DNA from 2 places in the Rhizobium sp. AN68 genome. Region 2 is predicted to be linked to the other one. Evidence: riboswitches for the same ligand, from Rfam matches in the RefSeq annotation. Region 2 holds a riboswitch; the other holds the start of a gene.

Region 1 (5,252 bases), 2.2 Mb from region 2:
GCGCACGCGCAAGATTGCCACCAAAACCGGCACGGCGGAAAAGCCGCTTGCTGGCAAGATGCTGGCAATGATTTTCGAAAAACCGTCCACACGCACCCGCGTCTCCTTCGATGTCGGCATGCGCCAGCTCGGCGGTGAGACCCTTTTCCTGTCGGGCACGGAAATGCAGCTGGGCCGCGCGGAAACGATTGGCGATACGGCCAAGGTGCTGTCGCGCTATGTCGATGCCATCATGATCCGCACCACGGATCACTCGCGTCTGCTCGAGCTTGCCGAACACGCCACCGTGCCTGTTATCAATGGCCTGACGGACGACACGCATCCCTGCCAGATCATGGCGGATATATTGACGTTTGAGGAACATCGCGGCCCGGTCAAGGGCAAGACCATTGCCTGGACGGGTGACGGCAATAATGTGCTGCATTCGTTCGTGGAAGGCTCCGCCCGTTTCGGTTACCGCATGGCGATGGCAGTCCCGATGGGTTCGGAACCGCACGACAAGTTCCTGAACTGGGCACGCAACAATGGTGGCGAAATCTCGCTGTACCACGATGCCGACAAGGCAGTGGCGGGCGCTGATTGCGTCGTCACCGATACCTGGGTGTCCATGAACCAGGAACACAAGGCGCGCGGCCACAATATCTTCCAGCCTTATCAGGTCAATGAAGCGCTGATGGCGAAGGCCAACAAGGAAGCGCTGTTCATGCACTGCCTGCCGGCGCATCGCGGCGAGGAAGTAACGGATGCAGTGATCGACGGGCCGCAATCGGTGGTCTTCGACGAGGCGGAAAACCGGCTCCATGCGCAGAAGTCCATTATCGCATGGTGCATGGGCGTCATCTGACCGCTATCGGCCAGGTGCTTGAACTCGGCGATGCACATTCCCATCTGTGGGGCTTCGAAGACGCTCGTCGGCTTTTCGCTGGCGGGCCACCTCACGATTTGCACGATTGTCCCCGGAGGCGGTTTCGCTTCCCGGATCTCTGTGCGACAAGCTGAAAAAGTACATTTTAAAAGCCGGACTTTTGGACGGTAGCGGCGCAACGGCTTCGCCAAGGAGTTATGACATGGCAGATGTAACGGTTGAACTGGACAATCTCGATTTAGCTGGCGACGACAAGGTTGTGCCCTTTCAGGTCGAAGGTCTGGACGTGCGCGGTCGCGCCGTACAGGTCGGGCCGCTGTTGAATGCCATCCTCGAACGTCACGAATATCCCGAGATTGTCGCCCGCCTGCTCGCGGAAGCAACGGTTCTGACGGCGCTGATCGGCACATCCCTGAAATTTTCCGGCAAGCTGACTGTGCAGACCAAGGGCGACGGCCCGGTTGACCTTCTGGTGGCGGATTTCACAGCCCCCGAGAGCATGCGCGCTTATGCCCGTTTCGATGAGGAGCGGCTGGCGGAAGCTGTTGCTGCGGGGCAAACCTCGCCCGAACAACTGCTCGGAACCGGCATTCTGGCCTTCACCATCGATCAGGGCGTCGGCATGCAGCCTTATCAGGGCATTGTGCCGCTGGACGGTTCTTCGCTGGAAGAAATCGCCGGGGTTTATTTCCGTCAGTCGGAACAGCTTCCCACCCGCGTGCGCCTCGGCGTTGCCCAGTTCTTCGACCGTGACGGCGAAGGGGAAGCCGCGCCATAGCTGGCGTGCAGGCGGCGTGATTGCCCAGTTCCTGCCGCAGGCGCCCGAGCGTTTGCGCATGCGCGATCTCCATGGCGGTGACGGCGACGAGGGCGATTATGAAGTGGCGGAGGACGATGCCTGGACAGAGGCAGTGTCGCTGCTGAATACGGTGGATACCGACGAGCTGACCGATCCGCAGGTGCCAGTGGAGCGTCTCCTTTACAGGCTTTTCCACGAGAGCGGCGTGCGCATCTACGATCCGCAGGTCATTTTCGACCGTTGCAGCTGTTCACGGGACAAGATCAAGGGTGTGCTGTCCGGTTTCACCGCTGAAGAGATCAAGGCGAGTGAGGAAGACGGTGCGATTGCCGTGACGTGCGAGTTCTGCTCCACGACCTATCGTTACGATGTCAGCGAGTTTGAAAACGTCTGACGAGGAGAGCCGCGCTTGTGAATGGCGCGGCTTTTTTGTCAGTTCAGCACCCGCAACAGGCCGGGTGAATCCAGTGAAAAGGCGGGGATGGTGACATTGAACACCTCGCCTTTGTCCGTTTCCATTTCATAATGGCCAAACATAAGGCCTGACGGCGTATCCAGCGGGCAGCCGGATGAATATTCGTAACTGTCGCCGGGGTTCAGATGCGGTTTTTCGCCGACGACACCCGGCCCGTAGACCTCATCCACCTGTCCGTTCTGGTCGGTGATGTGCCAATAGCGGTTGACGAGTGTTATCGGAACATCGGAATTGTTCGAGATCACGACTTTATAGCCCCAGACATAACGATCGTCATCCGGGTCGGACTGCTCCTCGAGATAATACGGATCGACCGTTACCTCGATATCCCTTGTCAGAGCACGATACATACGCGCCACACCTCGATATTTTCCCTGCTGCCATCATCCTACACTACAGGTTCTGGCTATCGTCAAGAAAATGAATGACTTGACGACCACGTGCATCTTCTGTTGCGCCGTTTTTTCACCGTTAGGGATAACGGTAAAGGTAAATATTGGTTGCCCGACGCGGGCTTTCACCCAAGCGGGATGCGTGCCATGGCCCGACGGGGAAGTCTGGCCATGGCGATTGAATCCTTAAACTGAAACGGCCGCAAGACCCTTCGCCAGATCTTCCAGCAGATCGTCCGTATCTTCGATACCGCAGGAAAGACGCAAGGTCCCGCCGGAAATACCCAGTTCGGCACGCGCCTCGTCGGTCAAGTTCTTGTGCGTCGTGGTGCCAGGGTGGGTAATGAGGCTCTTGGCATCGCCGAGATTGTTGGAAATCTTCACGATATCAAGCGCGTTCTGCAGTGCGAATGCCGCTTCCTTGCCACCCTTCAGTTCGAAAGCCACGAGCGTCGAGCCGCCCGACATCTGCCGCGCGATGATGTCTGCCTGCGGATGGTCGGCGCGACCAGGATAGATCACTTTGGCAACCTTGCCGCTGTCGGCGAGGAAATCGGCGATCTTCGAGGCATTGGCCGTCTGCTGCTTGACACGCAGCGGCAGGGTTTCGATGCCCTTCAGTAGCGTCCAGGCATTGAACGGCGACATGGCTGGGCCGGTGTGGCGGAAATAGTCCTGCAGCTCTTCCTCAATCCACTTCTTGTCGGAAAGGATCACGCCGCCAAGGCAGCGGCCCTGACCGTCAATATGCTTCGTCGCCGAATAAACGACGATATGGGCGCCGAGTTCGAGTGGCTTCTGGAAAAGCGGTGTGGCGAAAACATTGTCGACAACCACTTTCGCGCCGATCTGGTTGGCGAGCTTCGCCACGCCGGCAATATCTACCACTTCGAGCGTCGGGTTGGTCGGGCTTTCGAGGAAAAACAGCTTGGTGTTCGGCTGGATCGCCTTTTCCCAATTGTTGAGATCGCGTCCGTCGATCAGCGTGCACTCGATGCCGTATTTGGGTGCAAGCGTTTCTACCACCCAACGGCAGGAGCCAAAAAGCGCGCGGGCAGCAACGATGTGATCGCCGGCACGCAGCTGGCACATGATGGCGGCTGTCACGGCGGCCATGCCGGAGGCAAGCGCACGGGCGTCTTCCGCACCTTCCAGCAGGCACATGCGCTTTTCGAACATGTCATTGGTCGGGCTTGCATAGCGGGCATAGATGAAGCCATCCGTTTCGCCCTTGAAGCGCGCTTCGGCGGCTTCGGAGTTTTCGTAAACGAAACCCTGGGTCAGATAGATCGCTTCCGACGTTTCACCATAGGGTGAGCGTAGCGTACCACCGTGAACGAGCTGGGTTGCCGGGCGCCATTTATTGCTCATGTGATCACCTCAAAACAAAAAAACCGGTCGCAAAAGCAGACCGGTTCCTAGCACCCGGTCTTTTTAGCCACTTGTTTAACGTGGCTGCAAGCCGACCGGCCAAATCACCACGGGATAAGCTTGCCATACTGCCGTTACCGGCTTGCGTCAATGCTTTCCTTTTGGTTTTGTCGCCGTAAAAAGGAATGATGATCATGACCAGAACCACGGGCATTTTGGCGGATGGCGCGATCAGGGCGCTGTTTGCGGGCGGCAAGCTGAAAAGCGAGGCTGATCTCGATGTCGATCAGGTGCAACCCGCGAGCCTCGATCTGCGGCTGGGCTCCAAAGCCTATCGCGTGCGCGCCAGTTTCATGCCCGGCCCCGGAACCCGAGTCATCGACAAGCTCAACCGCTTCAGCCTGCACGAGGTCGATCTGAGCGAGGGGGCGGTGCTGGAAACCGGTTGCGTCTACATCGTGCCCTTGATGGAGAGCCTGGAGCTGCCGGCGGATATGTCGGCTTCGGCCAATCCGAAAAGCTCGACGGGGCGTCTTGATATCTTCACCCGCGTCATGACCGACAATGCGCAGGAATTCGACAAGATACCTGCGGGCTATGCCGGCCCGCTCTATCTGGAAATCAGCCCGCGCACCTTCCCGGTCGTCGTGCGCCGTGGCTCGCGCCTCTCGCAAATCCGTTTCCGCATCGGCCACTCGTTGCTCAACGAAGCCGAGCTTCTGAAATTGCACGAGACGGAGATGCTGGTCGCCAGCGAAACCCCTAATGTGACCGGCGGCGGCATCGCGCTTTCCATCGACCTAAAGGGTTTTGGCGAAAAAGGGCTGATTGGCTATCGCGGCAAGCATCACACAGCGGTGGTAGATGTCGACAAGAAGGCTCAGCACGATGTTCTCGATTTCTGGGAACCTCTATACGCCCGCGGCCGTGCCGAACTGATCCTCGATCCGGATGAGTTCTATATTCTCGTTTCGCGTGAAGCCGTGCATGTACCGCCACTTTATGCGGCCGAAATGACACCCTTCGATCCCTTGGTGGGCGAGTTCCGCGTGCATTATGCGGGCTTCTTCGATCCAGGCTTCGGCCATGCGCAGGCGGGCGGCACGGGCAGCCGCGCCGTTCTCGAGGTGCGCAGCCACGAGGTGCCCTTCATCCTCGAACACGGCCAGATCGTCGGCCGGCTAGTTTACGAGCACATGTTGCAAAAACCTGATGGCCTCTACGGCAGCGGCCTTGGCTCCAACTATCAGGCACAGGGCCTGAAGCTCTCCAAGCATTTCCGCGCGGAGTAATGGTCCTGTCGGGTGCTTGACACCCGGTAAGAACTGTCCGATGTCTTGTGCGCGGCGC
Region 2 (5,252 bases):
GCGGCACCGACATGATGGGCTGCTTCGGCATTTCCGCCGAGCAAGGCCGTGCTTTCTATGACCAGGAAGGGCCGCAGGCGTTTGCCGCCGTTCAGCACACCATGACGCATAGCGTCGAGCAGGTTTTGCGGGCGCGTAATCTCATCCGCACGCGCCTCTGCGGAAAGCAGGCGACCAAGCAGGGATTCGGTCTGTGCCGCGTTATCGCGCAGCTTCGTTTCGAAATTCGTCATCTGAGCGTCCATGCCGCGCTCTTTGGCATGGCGCGCGGGGCCAGGCAACCTTTTCGTGATTCCTGAGGTCAACTGTTTGACCGGACTCGCCTTGAAGGCGGCAATGGAATATGAAAGGCTTCGATTGGTGCGGGGCTTTGACGAATATTGAGCAGTACGCCTGAAAGCGACGCAGATTACGCCGTGCTGGCGGAAGACCGGAGCAGTCCGAAGGTGGATTTTCGCACGTTGGCAAAGCGTATCATCATGACCTTGCTGGCGTTGCTGATCCTGCCCTATCTGCTGATCCCGGTTTACGCCCTGCCTTTCATGCGGCCGGTCTCGACGCTGATGCTTGCCGATCTGGTGACACTTCAGGGTTATGACCGGCGCTGGGTGCCGCTCGAGGATATTTCGCCGCGCCTTGTGCAATCCGTCATGATGTCCGAGGACGGACAATTCTGTTTCCACGGCGGCGTTGACTGGAACCAGATGCAGTCCGTGGTCAACAATGCGCTCGAAGGCGCGTCCACCCGTGGCGCCAGCACCATTCCCATGCAGACGGCCAAGAACCTGTTCCTCTGGAACGGCCGCTCGTTCTTGCGCAAGGGGCTGGAGTTACCGCTGGCGATTGCTGCCGATTTCGTCTGGTCCAAAAAACGGATGATGGAGATTTATCTCAACGTTGCCGAATGGGGACCCGGCATTTACGGCATCGAGGCCGCAGCACAGCACCATTTCAAGGTACCGGCGGCAAAGCTCAGCTCCCGCCAAGCGGCACTGCTTGCCGTTTCTCTGCCCAATCCCATCGATCGCGTTGCCAGCAAGCCGGGGCGTGGTTTGCAACGGCTTGCCGGCCTTATCGAACGGCGTGCCCGAGCATCGGGCGGTTATGTGGGATGCGTGCTGGACTGAGCCCAGCCCGCCGCCTCAACCCTTCTTGAAAATATAGTCGGTTTCCTGACGCAGGGTCTCGCCGGGACGCAGGATCGCGTAGGGGAAATCGGGATGATTGACGGCATCCGGCCATATCTGCGTTTCCAGACAGAAACCGGCAAAGGGGCCATAATGGCGGCCATCGAGGCCCGGAACGGGAACATTCAGCTTGAAGGCTGAATAAAATTGCACGCCGGGTTCGGTGGTGTGAACCTCAAGGGCAATGTCGGAGGCGGGCGAATAGGCGCGGGCAACCTTGCGCTTGGCGCGACGCTCGGGCGAAAGGCAGAAATTATGGTCGTAGAGCACCTGCTCGCCATCCTCCGTTCGCCGCATCGGCGTCGGGTGGCGCAGGTCGAAGACGGTGCCTTCGACGGAGCGGATTTCGCCTGTCGGGATCTGTTTGTCGTTGGTTGGCAGATAAAAGTCAGCGGCGATGCTGATCTCATGTCCAAGTGCGGTATCAGCACCGTCGAGGTTGAAATAGGAATGCTGGCAGATATTGGCGATGGTCGGTTGGTCGGTCACCGTTTCATAGACCACCGAAAGCACGCCGCCGTCGCGGATCGTATAGGTCGCGGTCACCGTGCAATTGCCGGGATAACCGGCGCGGCCGTCGGGATCGATGATCTGCAGAACTGCATGGCTTTCGCCGTGTTCCATCAACATCCAGTTACGTTTGCCCATCCCGTCGCTGCCGCCATGCAGGTGGCTGACGCCTTTTTCGTTCAGTTCCAGCTGGTATTCGTGCCCGTCGATCGAGAATTTTCCGTCACCGATACGGTTGGCGTTGCGGCCGGGTGTGGCGCCGAAATAGGATGAATATTTGTAGTCCTCGAATGTATCGAAGCCGAGAACGAGCGGCGGCTGGTGCCCATCGAGGCGCAGGTCCTGAATGACGGCGCCCCAGGTGATAACCTTGGCCGTCAGCCCGCCCTTCGAGATGGTGACGCGCTCAACCTTTTCGCCGGTTGCCGTGAAACCGAAATTCTCCCGTGCCGCCGCGTCGCTCATTGCGTCATTCTCCCGATATCTTTGAATTGCCGGCGGACGTTGCGTCATTTTCCGGCAATTCGCAATCCCGCAATTTACGCCGCTAGTTTACCGATCGCTTCGAGATCGTAAGGTGTCGTCTGATATATCTCGTTGATCCAGTTGCCGAAAAACAGATGGGCATGGCTGCGCCAGCGGTTGAGCGGGGCAAGCTCCGGATCATTGTGCGGAAAATAATCATGCGGCAGCTTGATTGGAACGCCCGAGTTCACATCGCGGAAATATTCATCCGAAAGCGAGGTAGAATCATATTCGACGTGGTTGAACATATAGAGGCGGTTGCCCTCTTTTTCATGCACCAGACATACGCCCATTTCCTCTGACTCCATCAGGATTTCGAGTTCCGGGTGTTTTTCGATGTCGGCGCGGCGCACTTCCGTCCAGCGTGAGACCGGAACCTGAAAGTCGTCGGAAAAACCGTTGAGATATATCGACGAGGGGCAGAGATTGCGGTGACGATAGACACCGAAAGCCTTTTCCTTCAGTTCGTATTTCGGCACACCATGGAAATGGTAGATGGCGGCCATCGCGCCCCAGCAGACGTTCAGCGTCGAATGGACGTTGGTTTGTGTCCAGTCGAAAATCTTTTGCATCTCGTTCCAGTAGGTCACGTCTTCATAATCAAGCATCTCGATGGGCGCGCCTGTGATGATGAAACCGTCGAACTTGCGGTGGCGCACTTCCTCCCATGTCTCATAGAAGGACAGAAGGTGCTCTTCCGGCGTATTCTTGGCACGATGGCCGCCAATGCGGATCAGCGAAAACTCCACCTGCAGCGGCGATGCGCCGACGAGGCGCGCCATCTGCACTTCCGTCTTGATCTTGTTCGGCATGAGATTGAGAAGCCCGATCTGGAGCGGGCGGATATCCTGCCGGATGGCCGCCGTTTCTGTCATGACCCGCACGCCCTCATGAACGAGGGTGTCGAAGGCGGGAAGCGTATCGGGAATCTTGATCGGCATGTCGAACTCTCTTTTCGGATGACGTAAAGAACGTTGCGAAAACAAAAAAACCGGCAGCGAAATCGCAGCCGGTCCCAGGAAATTACCCTTTTCCTCGACCCTTTAGCGACTTCTTTAAAGTGGCTGCAAGCCGGTCGGCAAATCACCACTGAGGCGTTTCATAATCCCGAAGCCGACGAAAATCAATATCGGCTGATTTCATCGGGTTTCTGCCTTTCCATTTTTGCCTGAGGTGCGATAAGGCAGGGCATGGATAGAGAACGCTTCACCATTCTGCTTGGCGGCGATGTCACCGTTACCGACCGCCTCAAAGCGGCGGTTGAGGGTAGCCGTGTGATTGCGGCCGATGGCGGCATGCGCCATGCCGCACCGCTCGGGCTCACACCCGAGCTCTGGGTGGGGGATTTCGATTCCACCGACAAGGACCTGCTGGACGCCTGGCCCGATGTGGTGCGACAGCCCTATCCCGCTGCAAAGGCTGTGACCGATGGCGAAATTGCGGTGTCGGAGGCCCTTGCCCGCGGCGCGCGTTCTCTGGTGCTCGCCGGTGCGCTTGGTGGAGCGAGAAGCGACCACGCACTTCAGCACCTTCTTTACGCGGTGGCGCTTAGTGAGCGTGGTCTCAACGTTACGCTGACCTCCGGCGAAGAGGAGGCCCGCCCGCTGCTGGCGGGGTCGTTCGACCTTGATCTGCCACCCGGTGCGCTGTTTTCCGTTGTCGGGTTTACCGACCTTGTGGGGCTCGATATCGGCAATGTGCGTTATCCTCTCAAGGATTTCCCGCTTGCTTTCGGCTCTTCCCGCACTATTTCCAATGTCGCGAATGGCGGCCCTGTGCATTTCTCGCTGAAAAGCGGAAAAGCCATCGTGCTCGCCCGCCATTATGATCTGACCGGAGCCTGACGCCTTGGCACCCCCAATTTTGAAACTCGATGACATCAAGCTGACCTTCGGCGTGACCCCGCTGCTCGACGGCGCCAATCTTCAGGTGGAGCCGGGCGACCGCATCTGCCTTGTCGGACGCAACGGTTCGGGCAAGTCGACCCTGATGAAGATCGCCGCCGGTCTGGTCGAGGCGCAGTCGGGCGAGGTTTTCCGTCACCCCTCCGCCACCATCCGTTATCTGGAGCAGGCGCCGGATTTTGCCGGTTACGACACCGTGCAGGCCTATGCCGAGGCGGGGCTGGGACCTGGCGACGATCCCTATCGCGTTACCTATATTCTCGAGCATCTGGGCCTGACGGGACAGGAACATCCGGATAGCCTGTCCGGCGGCGAAGCGCGGCGTGCGGCCCTTGCCCGCGTCATGGCGCCTGAACCCGATATTCTGATGCTGGACGAGCCGACCAACCATCTGGACCTGCCCACCATCGAATGGCTTGAAGGCGAGTTGCAGCAGACGCGTAGCGCGCTGGTGCTGATCTCGCACGACAGGCGTTTTCTGGAAAAGGTTTCGACCTCGACCGTGTGGCTGGATCGCGGCCAGTCCCGTCGTCTCAATCGCGGTTTTGCGTATTTCGAGGAATGGCGCGACAAGGTGCTGGAAGAGGAAGAGCTGGAGCAGCACAAGCTCGGCAAGGCCATCGAGCGTGAAGAACACTGGATGCGTTACGGCGTGACCGCGAGACGCAAGCGCAACATGCGCCGCGTGGGCGAGCTTCAGGCAATGCGTGCGGACTATCGCGGCCACAAGGGACCGCAGGGGAGCGTGCAGGCGACGGCTGCGGAGGTGCGGGAATCCGGCAAACTGGTCATCGAGGCAGACGCAATCACCAAGTCTTACGGCGAGCGCGTGATCATCGCGCCGTTTTCGCTACGCGTGCATCGCGGTGATTGCATCGGTCTCGTCGGGCCGAACGGTGCCGGCAAGACAACGCTTTTGAAGATGCTGACCGGCCAGCTTCAGCCCGATAGCGGCACGGTAAAGCTCGGCACCAATCTGGAAATCGCGACGCTTGACCAGAAGCGTGAAGATCTCAATCCAAACGATACGCTCGCTCATTACCTCACCGACGGTCGCGGCGACAATTTGCTGGTCAATGGCGAGTTGAAACATGTGACGGGTTACATGAAGGACTTCCTGTTCCAG

Evidence for each region. Region 2 has a riboswitch for S-adenosylmethionine ahead of metA (homoserine O-acetyltransferase MetA). Riboswitches for the same ligand answer to the same signal wherever they lie in the genome.
Region 1: another riboswitch for S-adenosylmethionine. It lies ahead of RBH71_RS14805 (O-succinylhomoserine sulfhydrylase); the one in region 2 lies ahead of metA (homoserine O-acetyltransferase MetA).

What each region holds. Positions count from the first base shown of each region.
Region 1 is NZ_JARWMI010000003.1:365,034-370,285, forward strand. Features, by position in the region: gene argF (ornithine carbamoyltransferase) at 1-844, shown strand, start outside; partial or broken gene RBH71_RS14795 (Hsp33 family molecular chaperone) at 1,068-2,058, shown strand; gene apaG (Co2+/Mg2+ efflux protein ApaG) at 2,097-2,489, opposite strand; gene RBH71_RS14805 (O-succinylhomoserine sulfhydrylase) at 2,718-3,902, opposite strand; SAM riboswitch at 3,945-4,023, opposite strand; gene RBH71_RS14810 (2'-deoxycytidine 5'-triphosphate deaminase) at 4,097-5,194, shown strand; tRNA gene RBH71_RS14815 (tRNA-Gly) at 5,251-5,252, shown strand, end outside.
Region 2 is NZ_JARWMI010000003.1:2,613,744-2,618,995, reverse strand. Features, by position in the region: gene RBH71_RS25750 (polyprenyl synthetase family protein) at 1-245, opposite strand, end outside; gene mtgA (monofunctional biosynthetic peptidoglycan transglycosylase) at 381-1,127, shown strand; gene RBH71_RS25740 (aldose epimerase family protein) at 1,143-2,162, opposite strand; gene metA (homoserine O-acetyltransferase MetA) at 2,237-3,163, opposite strand; SAM riboswitch at 3,246-3,322, opposite strand; gene RBH71_RS25730 (thiamine diphosphokinase) at 3,413-4,066, shown strand; gene RBH71_RS25725 (ABC-F family ATP-binding cassette domain-containing protein) at 4,071-5,252, shown strand, end outside.